Regions from separate parts of the Streptomyces sp. NPDC057486 genome, predicted to be linked through region 2. Evidence: riboswitches for the same ligand, from Rfam matches in the RefSeq annotation. Region 2 holds a riboswitch; each other region holds the start of a gene.
What was found. A riboswitch is a leader RNA that binds a small molecule or an ion and turns the genes downstream of it on or off. The one in region 2 is predicted to bind cobalamin.
Positions count from the first base shown of each region.

Region 1 (3,401 bases), on a different contig from region 2:
TGTCGGCGGGCTGGTCCTCGGTCGACGGCGGCACCGTCGTCACCAAGGTGCTGCTTCCCGCGGTCGCCGCCCCGGTCGTCGCCGGTCTCGCCGCACTGCTGGCGACCAGGCTGACCTACCGGATCGGCGGCGGGATCCGTAACGACGCCCAGGAGAAGGCCACCGCCAAGGGCTACCGGGCCGGCCAGATCGCCTCGGCCGGACTGGTCTCGCTCGCCCACGGCACCAACGACGCGCAGAAGACCATGGGCATCATCACCCTGGCCCTGGTCACCGGTGGAGTCCTGTCCCCCGGCTCGAACCCGCCGGTCTGGGTCATCGTCTCCGCCGGTCTGGCCATCGCACTCGGCACCTACCTGGGTGGCTGGCGCATCATCCGCACCATGGGCAGCGGCCTCACCGAGCTCACGCCGCCGCAGGGCTTCGCCGCCCAGACCAGCGCGGCCACAGTCATCCTGGCCTCCTCGCACCTCGGCTTCTCCCTCTCCACCACCCAGTCCTGCTCCGGCGCCGTGATGGGTGCGGGGCTCGGCCGCCGGGGCGGTGTGGTCCGCTGGTCCACCGCCACCCGGATGTTCGTCGCCTGGGGTCTGACCCTGCCGGCCGCGGGTCTGGTCGGCGCGGGCGCGGAGTTCCTCACCAAGCAGGGCACCTGGGGTGTCGCCGTCGTCGCCGTCCTGCTCGTCGCGGGCTCCGGAGCGATCTGGCTGCTGTCCCGGCGCAAGCCGGTCGGGCACGACGATGTCGCGCCCGACGGCGAGGACGCCGAACCGGCGGGTGTCATCACCACCGCCATCGCGGCCGTCACCCCGCCGCCCACCGGGGCGGCCGCGATCGCCACGGCAGTGGACACCACGGACCTCAAGACCACCATCCCGGCCCAGCCCGGAACCGTCGCCGCCGATCCGGCGCGGCCCGCCACGGTGTAAGGACAGATCACCATGAACATCGACTGGGCAGCTCTCGGCTCCGTTTTCGGCGTCTCGCTCGTCGTCACCGTCGCACTGGTGGGCCTCTTCACCCTGGGCATCGTCGGACTCTCCAAGCAGCCCGAACCGGCCGCACAGGGCGGCTCCGCCGGAGGCTCCCTCGTGCTCGCCCGTGCGGGTGCGTACCTCTGCTTCGGGCTCTGCGCGGCCGCGGTCGCGTACGGGATCTATCTGATCGTCGCCTGAGCCCCTTCCCGCGCTCCCCCGTCGGGCCGGACACACCTCGCGTGTGTCCGGCCCGATGTGCGTCTGCGCACACTGCACCGCCGCAGGTCAACGCCAGGTTGACGGGCGTTCGCGCAGCGTGGTGGACTGCCGGAGCCATTTACGGCGACAGCAGAGGAAGCCGGTGCGAATCCGGCGCGGTCCCGCCACTGTCACCGGGGAGCAGTCCCCCACACCGGAAGTCACGGCTCGCGCACGCGGGCTGGAAGGCCGGGGGAACTGCGGATCCGGGAGCCAGGAGACTCTCGCCGCCGGTCACGTCGAACCAGGGCGCGGACCCTGAGTGAGGACATATCGCCATGCCCGGCTGCCGTGCGTCCGCCGTTTCTGTGCCGCTCCCACCAGGAGCCGGCTGTACGAAGGTTCTTCGAGGCAGTTCGGCCGGTTGAGCCGTGCGAGCCGACCGCATCTTCGCGTACGGCGCCGCCGCCGGTCTGATCGGCGATCTGCTGCTCGGTGATCCCCGCCGGGGGCATCCGGTCGCCGCCTTCGGGCGGGCCGCGGCGGGCGTCGAACGGCGCCTGTGGCGCGACCACCGCGGGTGGGGCGCCCTGCACACCCTGGTCTGCGCCGGAGGCGCCGCGGGTGGAGCCGCGCTGGCCGCCCGTGCCGTACGCCGTCATCCCGCCGCCTCCGTCGCCCTGACCGCGGCCGCCACCTGGTCCGTCGTCGGCGGCACCTCGCTGGGTCGCGAGGCGCGCGCCGTCGGCGGCGCGCTCGCCGCCGGTGACATCGAGCTGGCCCGGGAGCGGCTCCCCCATCTGTGCGGGCGCGACCCGCACTCCCTCGACGGGCCGCAGATCGCACGCGCCGTGGTGGAGTCCGTGGCCGAGAACACCTCGGACGCGGTGGTCGGCGCGCTGGTGTGGGGCGCGCTGGGTGGCGTACCCGGACTCGTCGCCTTCCGCGCCGTCAACACCCTCGACGCGATGGTCGGGCACAAGTCGCCCCGCCATCTGCGCTACGGCTGGGCCTCGGCCCGCCTGGACGACGTCGCGGGCTGGCCCGGCGCCCGGCTCACCGCCGTGCTCGCCGTGGTTGCCGGGGGGCAGCCACGGCGAGCGTTGCGGGCCTGGCGGGCGGACGCGGGCAGGCATCCGAGCCCCAACGCGGGTCCGGTGGAGGCCTCGTTCGCGGGGGCGCTCGGCGTACGGCTCGGCGGGACCCTCGCGTACGGCGGACGTGTCGAGCACCGGCCGGTACTGAACGGCGCGACCGGCCGTGCGGTGGAGACCGGGGACATCGAGCGCGCGGTGCGGCTGTCGCGCCGGGTGGGGGTGCTGGCCCTCGGCGTGTGCGCGGCGGGCCGGCTGATCGCGGGACGGTGGTCGCCCCCGGGGCGGCGTCCGGCCGCGGGACGGAGCGGGAAATGAGCGGCGGACTGCTGGTCGCCGGAACCACGTCGGACGCGGGCAAGAGCGTCGTCACCGCAGGCATCTGCCGGTGGCTGGTGCGCCAGGGCGTCAAGGTCGCGCCGTTCAAGGCGCAGAACATGTCGCTGAACTCGTTCGTGACCCGCGAGGGCGCGGAGATCGGACGAGCACAGGCGATGCAGGCGCAGGCCGCCCGGGTGGAACCGACCGCGCTGATGAACCCGGTGCTGCTCAAGCCCGGCAGCGACCGGTCCAGTCAGGTCGTCCTGATGGGCAGGCCGGTGGGCGAGATGAGCGCGCGCGGTTACCACGGGGGGCGACAGGAATCCCTGTTCGGTACGGTCGTGGGCTGCCTGGAACAGCTTCGGGGCACCTATGACGCCGTGATCTGCGAGGGGGCGGGCAGCCCGGCCGAGATCAATCTGCGGCGCACCGACATCGTGAACATGGGGATCGCGCGGGCCGCGGGGTTCCCCGTCGTCGTCGTCGGCGACATCGACCGCGGTGGCGTCTTCGCCTCGTTCTTCGGCACGACGGCACTGCTCGGCGCCGAGGACCAGGCGCTGATCGCCGGCTATCTGGTCAACAAGTTCCGCGGCGACGTGTCGCTCCTGGAACCGGGTCTCGACATGCTGCACGGGCTGACCGGGCGACGGACGTACGGAGTGCTGCCGTTCGCCCACGGTCTGGGCATCGACGAGGAGGACGGACTGCGGGTCTCGCTGCGCGGGGCCGTACGCGAGTCGGTCGTCGCGCCGCCGCACGGCGAGGACGTGCTGCGGGTCGCGGTGTGTGCCGTACCGCTGATGTCGAA
Region 1 covers NZ_JBHVEE010000070.1:32,654-36,054, forward strand. The annotation lists gene ACFU6I_RS28450 (anion permease) at 1-929, shown strand, start outside; gene ACFU6I_RS28455 (hypothetical protein) at 942-1,175, shown strand; cobalamin riboswitch at 1,328-1,459, shown strand; gene ACFU6I_RS28460 (cobalamin biosynthesis protein) at 1,607-2,587, shown strand; partial or broken gene ACFU6I_RS28465 (cobyric acid synthase) at 2,584-3,401, shown strand, end outside.
Region 1: it holds a riboswitch for cobalamin, as region 2 does, so the genes downstream of both, ACFU6I_RS28460 (cobalamin biosynthesis protein) here and ACFU6I_RS35860 (ribonucleoside-diphosphate reductase subunit alpha) in region 2, are expected to answer to the same signal.

Region 2 (3,401 bases):
TACATCCCGATCAAGCTGGGCGGCTTCGACGACATCTTCGCCAAGGCGGGCGACGCGTTCTCGCAGACCAACCCCGCAACCGGCAAACCGCGCGGCGCCCTGGCACCGGCCGAACCCGGCCAATGGGGCTACGCGACCCTGGCACTGGGGTCGGCGCTCGCCCTCTTCATGTACCCGCACTCGATCACGGCGACGCTCTCCAGCCGCAGCCGTGAGGTGATCCGGCGGAACACCACGATCCTGCCGCTGTACTCGCTGATGCTGGGCCTGCTGGCGTTGCTCGGCTTCATGGCGATCGCCGCCGGAGTCAAGGTGGAGAACGGACAGTTGGCGATCCCGCAGCTGTTCGAGAACATGTTCCCCGACTGGTTCGCCGGTGTGGCGTTCGCCGCGATCGGCATCGGCGCGCTGGTGCCCGCCGCGATCATGTCGATCGCCGCGGCGAACCTCTTCACCCGGAACATCTACAAGGACTTCCTGAAGCCCGACGCGACCGCGGCCCAGGAGACCAAGGTCTCCAAGCTGGTGTCGCTGCTGGTGAAGGTCGGCGCGCTCGCCTTCGTCCTCACCATGGACAAGACGGTCGCGATCAACTTCCAGCTGCTCGGCGGGATCTGGATCCTGCAGACGTTCCCGGCGCTGGTCGGCGGCCTGTTCACCCGGTGGTTCCACCGCTGGGCGCTGCTCGCGGGCTGGGCGGTCGGCATGGTGTACGGCACGCTCGCCGCGTACGGAGTGGCGAGCCCGACCCAGGCGCACTTCGGCGGATCCTCGAAGGAGATCCCGGGGATCGGCGAGATCGGCTACATCGGTCTGACGGCGTTCGTGCTGAACGCCGTGGTGACCGTGGTGCTGACGATCGTCCTGAACGCGGTGAAGGCCCCGGCGGGGGTCGACGAGACCTCCCCCGCGGACTACACGGCGGACGCGGGCGACCCGGGCGTCCGGGTGGAACTCCCGTCGGCCCGGCCCGAGTCGAGCCCGTCACCCGACGCGAGCCCGTCCGCCGGCTAGTTCCGGTCTCAGCACTGGTGCCGCGACCGGCGGCGTCCGCCCCATGAGGAGCGTCGTCCGGTGCGTGCGATCGCAGGGCGCCGGACGGGCTGCACCCCAGCCCGTCCGGTGCCGTCCCACCCGTACGGCACACTCCCGGCATGGACCTTTCGATCCGCCCGATCTCCCCGACGGAACACACCGCCCTCGGGGAGATCACCGCCCACGCCTACCTCGACGACGGCCTGCTCGACCTCGGCGCCGACGACCCGTATCTCGAAACGCTCCGGGACGTCCCCCGTCGCGTCGCCGAGGCCGACGTGCTCGTCGCCGTCGGTGCCGACGGCACGCTCCTCGGCGGAGTCACCTACGCGCCGCCCGGCAATCCGTGGGCCGACATCGCCCGCCCCGACGAGGCCGAGTTCCGGATGCTCGCGGTCGCACGGAAGGCACGCGGCCACGGGGCGGGCGAGGCGCTCGTGCGGGCCTGTATCGACCGGGCACGGGCCACGGAGGGCGTCGCGCGGCTCGTCCTGTCCACCCAGCCGACCATGCTCGGCGCCCACCGGATCTACCATCGACTCGGCTTCGTACGCACGCCGGAACGGGACTGGGATCCCGTCGAAGGCCTCTCGCTCCTCACCTACAGCCTGAGCCTCTGAACCGATGCGACACAACATGTGGGGGCCGCCTCATCGGGCGGCCCCCACATGTATGCTCGTGCTCGCTGTCGCCGCAGGGAAATCCGGTGTGAATCCGGAACTGTCCCGCAACGGTGTATTCGGTGCCCTTTTGCGCACCCTGAAAGTCCGAGGACCTGCCGACAGCGCGTCCGGCTCGACCGATCCGGACGCCCAGACGTCCGGGCCTCGCGGATGGGCCGGTGGACGCCGCACGCAGGGCTGCCCTCCTTCTTCGGGCATGCCTCCGCGCGGCTGCCCCGCTCCCCCGCCGGCCCAGAGCCGAGCGAGGGAGAGCACCACGTGACCATCGCGCCAGCCGATCCGGCTTCAGTCGCCGAGTCCGCGGGAACCACGAACGACGGACCCGGGACCGCACTGCTGCGGACCCTGACCGACCTCACTGCCGATCTGCCCGACACCGACCCCGGCCGCGTCGCCGCCGCCGCGCTGCGCGGCCGCAACGCCGCGTCGGACGAGGCGGAGTTGCGCGCGCTGGCCACCGAGGCCGCCGCGGGTCTGATCGCCGAGGACCCCGCGTACTCCCGGCTCGCCGCCCGCCTCCTGACCCGCACCATCGCGGACGAGGCGGCCGGTCAGGGCGCGCTGTCGTTCTCCGCCTCGGTCGCCGTCGGCCACCGCGAGGGTCTGATCGCGGACCGCACGGCCGCTTTCGTGGCACTCCACGCGGCGCGGCTCGACGCGCTGGTCGAGCAGTCCCTCGCCGACGGCGCCGACGACCGGTTCGGCTACTTCGGGCTGCGGACGCTGCACAGCCGTTATCTCCTGCGCCACCCGCTCACCCGCCAGGTCATCGAGACGCCGCAGCACTTCATGCTGCGCGTCGCCGCCGGTCTCGCCGAGGACGAGTCGGTACGCGCACTGGACGAGGTCGCCTCGCTGTACGGCCTGATGAGCCGCCTCGACTACCTCCCCTCCTCCCCCACGCTCTTCAACTCCGGCACCCGGCACCCGCAGATGTCCTCCTGCTATCTGCTGGACTCGCCGCTGGACGAACTCGACTCGATCTACGACCGCTACCACCAGGTGGCACGGCTCTCCAAGCACGCGGGCGGCATCGGCCTGTCGTACTCCCGCATCCGCGCCCGCGGCTCGCTGATCCGCGGTACCAATGGGCACTCCAACGGCATCGTGCCGTTCCTGAAGACGCTCGACGCCTCGGTCGCCGCAGTGAACCAGGGCGGCCGCCGCAAGGGCGCCGCCGCCGTCTACCTGGAGACGTGGCACGCGGACATCGAGGAATTCCTGGAGCTGCGCGACAACACGGGCGAGGACCAGCGGCGTACGCACAACCTCAACCTGGCGCACTGGATCCCTGACGAGTTCATGCGCCGGGTCGACGCGGACGGCGACTGGTCGCTGTTCTCCCCCGCCGACGTGCCGGAACTGGTCGACCTGTGGGGCGACGAGTTCGACGCCGCGTACCGGGCCGCCGAGGCCAAGGGCCTGGCCCGCAAGTCGATGCCCGCGCGTGAGCTGTACGGCCGGATGATGCGGACGCTCGCGCAGACAGGTCAGGGCTGGATGACGTTCAAGGACGCCTCCAACCGGACGGCCAATCAGACGGCGGAGCCGGGTCGCGTCGTCCACTCGTCGAACCTGTGCACCGAGATCCTCGAAGTCACCGACGACGGCGAGACCGCCGTCTGCAACCTCGGTTCGGTCAACCTCGGTTCGTTCGTGGCCGACGGCGACATCGACTGGGAG
Region 2 covers NZ_JBHVEE010000111.1:19,924-23,324, reverse strand. The annotation lists gene mctP (monocarboxylate uptake permease MctP) at 1-1,014, shown strand, start outside; gene ACFU6I_RS35865 (GNAT family N-acetyltransferase) at 1,155-1,655, shown strand; cobalamin riboswitch at 1,695-1,833, shown strand; gene ACFU6I_RS35860 (ribonucleoside-diphosphate reductase subunit alpha) at 1,977-3,401, shown strand, end outside.

Region 3 (3,401 bases), on a different contig from region 2:
GGCGACAGCCCGGTCCACATCCGCTTCACAGGCGTGCGGCACCCGGCCGATGACCTGCTCGGTGTGGGGCGATATCACCTGGATGACGTCCTGGCCGAGCGGATCGACCAACTCCCCGCCGATGAACAGTTTTCCGTGTTCCACAAGCTCGGTCATGGCTGCTGCCTCCCGCGACCCGGCACGTACCGACTCCACACCCGATGTCATATCTGACTCTGTGTCAGAACTGATACCAGTTCCAGTTCCAGGAGTCCACGCCCCGGACAGGGCCACTGCAACACCCCTGCAGGGATGGTCGACTTGGGCTACTAATGAAACAAGTTCTCGTTACAGTGGGGGTGGCACAGCGCGGCCAGGGGCCGACGCGAGAGATGGGGAGCCCATGACACAGGTGACCGAGCACGGCGGCGGCGTGTGGTCCATCAAGGTCCCGATCCCGGACAACCCGCTCGGCCACACCCTGGTGCATGTCCTCGACACCGATCGCGGGCCGGTCCTCGTCGACACCGGCTGGGACGACCCCGACGCCTGGGACACCCTGGCCGCCGGAGTCGCCGCCGTGGGTGTGGACATCGCCGGCATCCACGGCGTGGTCATCACCCACCACCATCCCGACCACCACGGACTCTCCGGACAGGTCCGCGAGGCGTCGGGGGCGTGGATCGCGATGCATGCCGCGGACACGGCGATCGTGCGCCGTACCCGTGAGTCCGAACCGGGCACCTGGCTGACCTACCTGGCGGCGAAGCTCGCCGCGGCCGGCGCACCCGAGGAGCACCTCGCCCCGCTGCGCGCCGCCCGCACGGGCGGCCGGATGCGCACGCTCCCCGGACTGCGCGCCGCCCTTCCGGACCGCGAGATCGTCCCCGGCGAGCTGCTCGACCTCGCGGGCCGGCGGCTCCGGGCGATCTGGACGCCGGGCCACACCCCCGGCCATGTCTGCCTGCACCTGGAGGAGGACCATCCGGCCGATCTGCCCGGCCGCGGCCGCCTCTTCTCCGGCGACCATCTGCTGCCCGGGATCAGCCCCCACATCGGGCTGTACGAAGACCCGGACGACGCGGCGGTCACCGACCCCCTGGGCGACTACCTGGACTCACTGGAGCGCATCGGCCGGCTCGGGGTCGCCGAGGTGCTGCCCGCCCACCAGCACGCGTTCACGGACGCGGCGGGGCGCGTACGGGAACTCCTCGACCATCACGAGGAGCGGCTGACCGGACTGCTCGCTCTGCTCGCCACCCCGTTGACGCCGTGGCAACTGGCCGAGCGGATGGAGTGGAACCGGCCCTGGGAACAGATCCCGTACGGCTCGCGGAACATCGCCGTCTCCGAGGCGGAGGCCCATGTGCGCCGGCTGGTGAAGCTGGGGCGCGCGGAGGCGGTGCCGGGCAGCGGGCCGGTGACGTACGTCGCGGTGTGAGGCGGCCCTCCGCCCGGAAGGGGCGGGCTATGCCCCGGTAGAATGTGCGAGTCGTCATCATGCCCGTTCAGGGGGAAGCCGGTGCAAATCCGGCACTGACCACGCAACCGTGAGCCGCCGACACAGCGGTGAGTCGGGCTGCCCTGTCCGCGGTCGTGACCGGCTCGCGTCACCGGAACCCCGGTGACCGGCACCGTCGAGGAATACGGGGCCGGAGCCTGGTGCCTGTGTGTGCCTGTGCCCGGTTCCCCACAGGAGAGGCCCAGCCCGCCATGACCGTACGCCGCAGCGCAGCAGCGCTCGCCGCCACCGCCACCGTGCTCTGTGCGGCCGCTGCCCCGGCCGCGGTCGCGGCGCCGTCTCCCTCCCCCACCCCGTCCGTCGCGCTGCCCTCCGGGCTGTACGGCACCAAGGACCCGACGTACGACGGGGTCTGGCGGCAGTCGCTGGCGTTCCTCGCCCAGCGCATCGAGGGGGTCGTGCCCGCGACGAAGTCGGTGGACTGGCTGATCGCCCAGCAGTGCGCGAACGGCGCCTACGCCTCGTACCGCGCCGATGTCTCCAAGCCGTGCGACGCCAAGACCATGCTGGACACCAATGCGACCGCCGCCGCGGTGCAGGCGCTGGCGGAAATCGGCGGGCACGGCGACATCGTCAACAACGGCGTCCGCTGGCTGAAGTCCATCCAGAACGAGGACGGCGGCTGGGGCTACAACCCGGGCTCCCCCAGCGACGCCAACTCCACCTCCGTCGTGATCGGCGCGCTGGCCCGGCAGGGCCAGCGGATCGGCGACATGACGAATCCGGGCGGCAAAACCCCGTACGACGCGCTGCTCGCGCTCGCGATCCCGTGCGGCGACAAGGACGGCGGCGCGTTCGCGTACCAGCCCGACAAGGCCGGGAAGCTCGCCGCGAACGCGGATGCCACCGCGGCCGCCGTACTCGGCTCGATGGGCAAGGGACTGGCCGCCGGGGACAACGCCGCGGTCGAGGGCAAGCCGCCGGCCTGCGGGACGAGCGACGTCGTCAAGCCGGAGCAGGCCGCCCGGAACGGCGCCTTCTACCTCGCGGACGCCCTCGCGAAGAACGGCAACCACCTGAACCTGCCGCCGATGCCGGGCGCCGACGACACCACCCCGCAGCCCGACGTCGGCAACACCGCGGACGCGGTCGTCGCCCTGGCCTCGGCCGGCCACAAGAACAAGGCGGCCGGCGCGGTCGGCTGGCTGCAGAAGAACTCCAGGAGCTGGGCCGAGGAGGGCGGCCCCGCCGCCTACGCCCAGCTGGTCCTGGCCGCGCACGCGACCGGCGCCGACGCCCACGACTTCGGCGGCGTCGACCTGATCCGGGAGCTGAACGCGAGCGGACCCGCGCCCGCCGCCGTCATCACGCCCAGTGAGACCCCGGACGACTTCTCGGCCGAGGCCGGCACCAGCGACGACGCCGGTCTCGGGGTGTGGTGGCTGGTCGGTATCGGCCTCGCCGCCGGTGCGGGCATCGGCTTCCTGATCAGCAGCCGCCGGAAGCCCCAGCAGCCGTGAACCGAGCGGGAAATCGTGCGGGGAATGCGTTCGGCGGACGGGTGGCCGTCGCGCTGCTGCTGGTGCTCGGCGCCGCTCTGACCGTGCTCGGCGCGGGCACCGCCCATGCGGCCGGCTACCGCTACTGGTCGTTCTGGGAGGGCAAGGGGTCCGGCTGGGCCTATGCCACCCAGGGCCCCTCGCTCGTCCGGCCCGCCGACGGGTCAGTGCAGGGCTTCCGGTTCTCCGTGAGCGAGGACTCCCAGGACTCGGCGAAGCCGCGCCGCACCCCCGACTTCGCGACCGTCTGCGCGGACACCCCCGCCAAGGGCGGCACCAAGCGCGTCGCGCTCGTCATCGACCCCGGCGCGCCGGCGGACGCCCCGGCCGGGGAGACACCGCCCGCGCTGCGCACCGCCTGCGCGCAGGTGGCCCCCGGGGCGAGCACCGCCGAGGCGCTC
Region 3 covers NZ_JBHVEE010000002.1:114,764-118,164, reverse strand. The annotation lists gene ACFU6I_RS02125 (aldehyde dehydrogenase) at 1-156, opposite strand, end outside; gene ACFU6I_RS02120 (MBL fold metallo-hydrolase) at 383-1,420, shown strand; cobalamin riboswitch at 1,452-1,586, shown strand; gene ACFU6I_RS02115 (prenyltransferase/squalene oxidase repeat-containing protein) at 1,693-2,961, shown strand; gene ACFU6I_RS02110 (SCO2322 family protein) at 3,003-3,401, shown strand, end outside.
Region 3: it holds a riboswitch for cobalamin, as region 2 does, so the genes downstream of both, ACFU6I_RS02115 (prenyltransferase/squalene oxidase repeat-containing protein) here and ACFU6I_RS35860 (ribonucleoside-diphosphate reductase subunit alpha) in region 2, are expected to answer to the same signal.

Region 4 (3,401 bases), on a different contig from region 2:
CGATCAGCACGAGTGCGACGCCGATGGTCCACAAGAAGGAAATTCCGGCCACCATGCCGAGCACGAGCAAAATGACTCCGAGGACGATCATTGCGTCCCCCAATCTTTCAGGGCCACCTTCGAGTATGCGCCGGAGGGCATGTCCCGCGTGGTGGACGACCGCGCTGGCCCGTAGTGCCGTCCAAGGCCGGGAATCCCTGGCCGGGACCGCAGCGGATCACACGGGACAGCCGGGGTTCGGGGCCGACGAGGCGGTCCGACGGGCCCTCTCGACCACGCGCGATCCGGTCCGGCGAACCGCTACGCGACCCGCCTCTCCGGCTGCTGTTCCTCTTCCTCGTCGGGCAGCTTCACGTCGCTCACCAGGATGTTGACCTCCACGACCTCCAGACCGGTCATCCGCTCGATGGCGGCGATCACTTCGGTCCGGACGTCGCCCGTGAGCTCGACGATCGAGTACCCGTATTCGACGATGATCGACAGGTCGACCGCCGCCTGGACCTCGCCGACCTCGACCTTGACACCGCTGGTGACGGACTGACCTCCCGCTCCGGGAACCCGCTCCCGCACGGCCCCCATGCCGCGGGCGAATCCCCCTCCCATGCCCTGGACTCCGGGCACATCCCGGGCCGCCAGCCCGGCGATCTTCGCCACCACGCCGTCGGCGATCGTGGTTCGGCCCCGCGACCCGGGTTCCGTTCGGCGGTTTCCGCCGTGCGGTCCCGCTTCGTGCGTGGCCTCTGATTGCGAGCGGGTGGTTTCGGGCCGCTTCACCTGTGTTTGATCGGTCATGGTCGGTCGCCCTTCCGAAGAGACGGTGGGTTCGAACGCCTTGGCCATTTTACGTACCATTTGTCCACATTGCTCGAGCGGTACGGGTGTGTGGGCGGACCCACCGGCGGGCCCGCGCGGAGATGTGCTGTGACCTGACGCAACGGACGGGGTGGACGGTCCGGCGGTGCGAAGGACGACGCCGGGTCACGGGGCGACGGTTCCGGTGCTCAGGGACCGCCCGCAGCGCAGGTTCCAGCGGCCGGACCGGCCGGTGAGCTCGGTCAGCGTCAACGGGGCGACATCCAGCCGCCAGAACGCCTGCGGCGGAAGACCCAGCGCATGCACGATCGCAGCGCGCACCACTGCGGGTTCGACCACGGCGATCACGCGGCCGTCACCGGTGCCGTCCCGATGCAACGAGTCCAGCCAGCCGCCTACCCGCGTACACAGGTCCAGCAGCGACTCACCGCCGTGCGGTGCCGCCGAAGGGCCGGACAGCCAGTCCGAGACCGCCTCCGGCTCGGCCTCGCTCACCTCGGCCAGCCGCTGCCCGGTCCAGCGCCCCAAGTCCCAGCCACGGAGGGGTGGTTCGGGGTCGGACCGCAGCCCCAGCGCCTCGGCGGTCCCGGCGCACCGTTCGTCCGCGCCGTGCACCCGGCGGCCGGCGGCAGGCACCGCGTCCGCGGCCGCACGCGCCCGCCGGACACCGGACGCGTCGAGCGGGGCGTCACCGTCGAAACGGGCTTCGCGCAGCGCCGCATTGAGCGCCGGTGAGATCAACATCACCTGTATCGTCAACACCGGTGTCAACTCCCTGAACTGTGGACTCTCGGGTAAGCACACCATGGCCTCCGGGCCTTCCGGCCCCGCGGATGGCGCCATGGCGGCGGGTGCCCGCAGGCGGTATGGTCGCGACGAGCATGACGACGGTGTGATGGAAGTCCGGTGAGAATCCGGCACGGTCGCGCCACTGTGAACCCGTACCTGTACGGGAAGTCAGACCCGGCACTGTCGTCTCAGGCACCACGATCGGGACGCGTGTTCCCTCAGGAGGTTCTGCCATGGCACAGACTGCTGCCCCCGCAAGCGTCGCAACACCCGCTATCACCCCCATCTCGCTGAAGGCCATTGCCCCGTGGGCGGTCTTCTTCGGCATCCTCATGCTCGTCCTCCTGTACTTCGTCGGCGCCGAGCAGGGTGCCACCGCCCTCATTTCCGGCGAAGGTGTCCACGAGTGGGTTCACGACGGTCGCCACCTGCTCGGTTTCCCCTGCCACTGACACGCTGCGCACCTCAGGGGAACCCTCATGAACTCCATATCCGTCAGAGCCCTGCTCGTCCGCGGCATGCTGGCCGGACTTGTCGCGGGCGCGCTCGCTCTTGCCGTCGCCTACTTCCTCGGTGAGTCCCGGGTGGACGCGGCGATCGCCCTCGAAGAGGCTCACAGCCACGACCACGGCGGCGGCGAGGAGCTCGTCAGCCGCACCATGCAGTCCACCGCGGGTCTCGCCACCGGTGTCCTGGTCTTCGGCGTGGCTGTCGGCGGCATCGCCGCGCTGGTCTTCTGCTACGCCCTCGGCCGCATCGGCAGGTTCGGCCCGAGGGCCACGGCCGCATTGATCGCGTTCGGCGCCCTGCTGACCGTGTATGTCGTGCCGTTCCTCAAGTACCCGGCCAATCCGCCGGCTGTCGGAAACCCCGACACGATCGGCCAACGCACCACCCTGTTCTTCCTGATGGTCGCCCTCAGCGTGCTGCTGGCCGTCGCTGCCGTCATCTTCGGCAAGCGGCTGGCTCCCCGCCTCGGCAACTGGAACGCGTCCATCGCGGCGTCCGCCGCCTATGTGCTCGTCATCGGGCTGGCCTACGCCTTCCTGCCCTCGTTCAACGAGGTCGGAAAGGACTTCCCGGCGAGTCTGCTGTGGGAGTTCCGCCTCGCCACTCTCGCCGTTCAGGCCACGCTGTGGACCACTTTCGGTCTGGTCTTCGGCTATCTGACCGAGCGACTGCTGGTGCCGAAGACCGGTGCGGTGACGTCCGGGGGCGGTACCTCGTCCCATGCGGCCGCCGCTGCGGGCTGAGGCGCCGGCCGACTCGTCGGCCGTATGACGGCAGAACCCGCCGGAGCGTCCCGGCGGGTTCTGTCCCTTATACGGCGTCCGTCGCGGCGGTGGCTTCAGCCACGTACGTCACCTCTGTCGTGTCCGGCGCCTCCGGCGTGTCCGACCATTCGATGAGGAAGTACTTCACCCGGTCGTCCGCCCGGACGAAACGCATGCCTGCCGCCACCATGACGCGATGGGACGCGATGTTGTCGAGGTCGGCATCGCCGTTCACGGCGGCGATGCCCTCGTCGCGGGCGAACTCCAGCAGCGCCCGCAGCGCCTCGGAGGCGTACCCCTTGCCGCGCGCCGCAGGGGTCAGACCGTAGCCGATCGTCACCTGCCCCTCCGCGTTCGGAGCGCCGTGAAAACCCACTCCGCCTATGGCGTGTCCGTCCTGGCGGAGGCGGATCTCGTAGGCGCCGAACGGCTGGGGGTTGCCGGAGTCGGCGCAATGCTCCAAGAAATGCCTGGCCCCGGCCTTGTCGCCGTCGGTGGGGTACTCCGGTGCCCACAGGGCACCCG
Region 4 covers NZ_JBHVEE010000277.1:367-3,767, reverse strand. The annotation lists gene ACFU6I_RS48080 (DUF6131 family protein) at 1-91, opposite strand, end outside; gene ACFU6I_RS48075 (Asp23/Gls24 family envelope stress response protein) at 301-792, opposite strand; gene ACFU6I_RS48070 (histidine phosphatase family protein) at 979-1,557, opposite strand; adenosylcobalamin (AdoCbl) riboswitch at 1,684-1,832, shown strand; gene ACFU6I_RS48065 (CbtB-domain containing protein) at 1,836-2,054, shown strand; gene ACFU6I_RS48060 (CbtA family protein) at 2,082-2,855, shown strand; gene ACFU6I_RS48055 (GNAT family N-acetyltransferase) at 2,923-3,401, opposite strand, start outside.
Region 4: it holds a riboswitch for cobalamin, as region 2 does, so the genes downstream of both, ACFU6I_RS48065 (CbtB-domain containing protein) here and ACFU6I_RS35860 (ribonucleoside-diphosphate reductase subunit alpha) in region 2, are expected to answer to the same signal.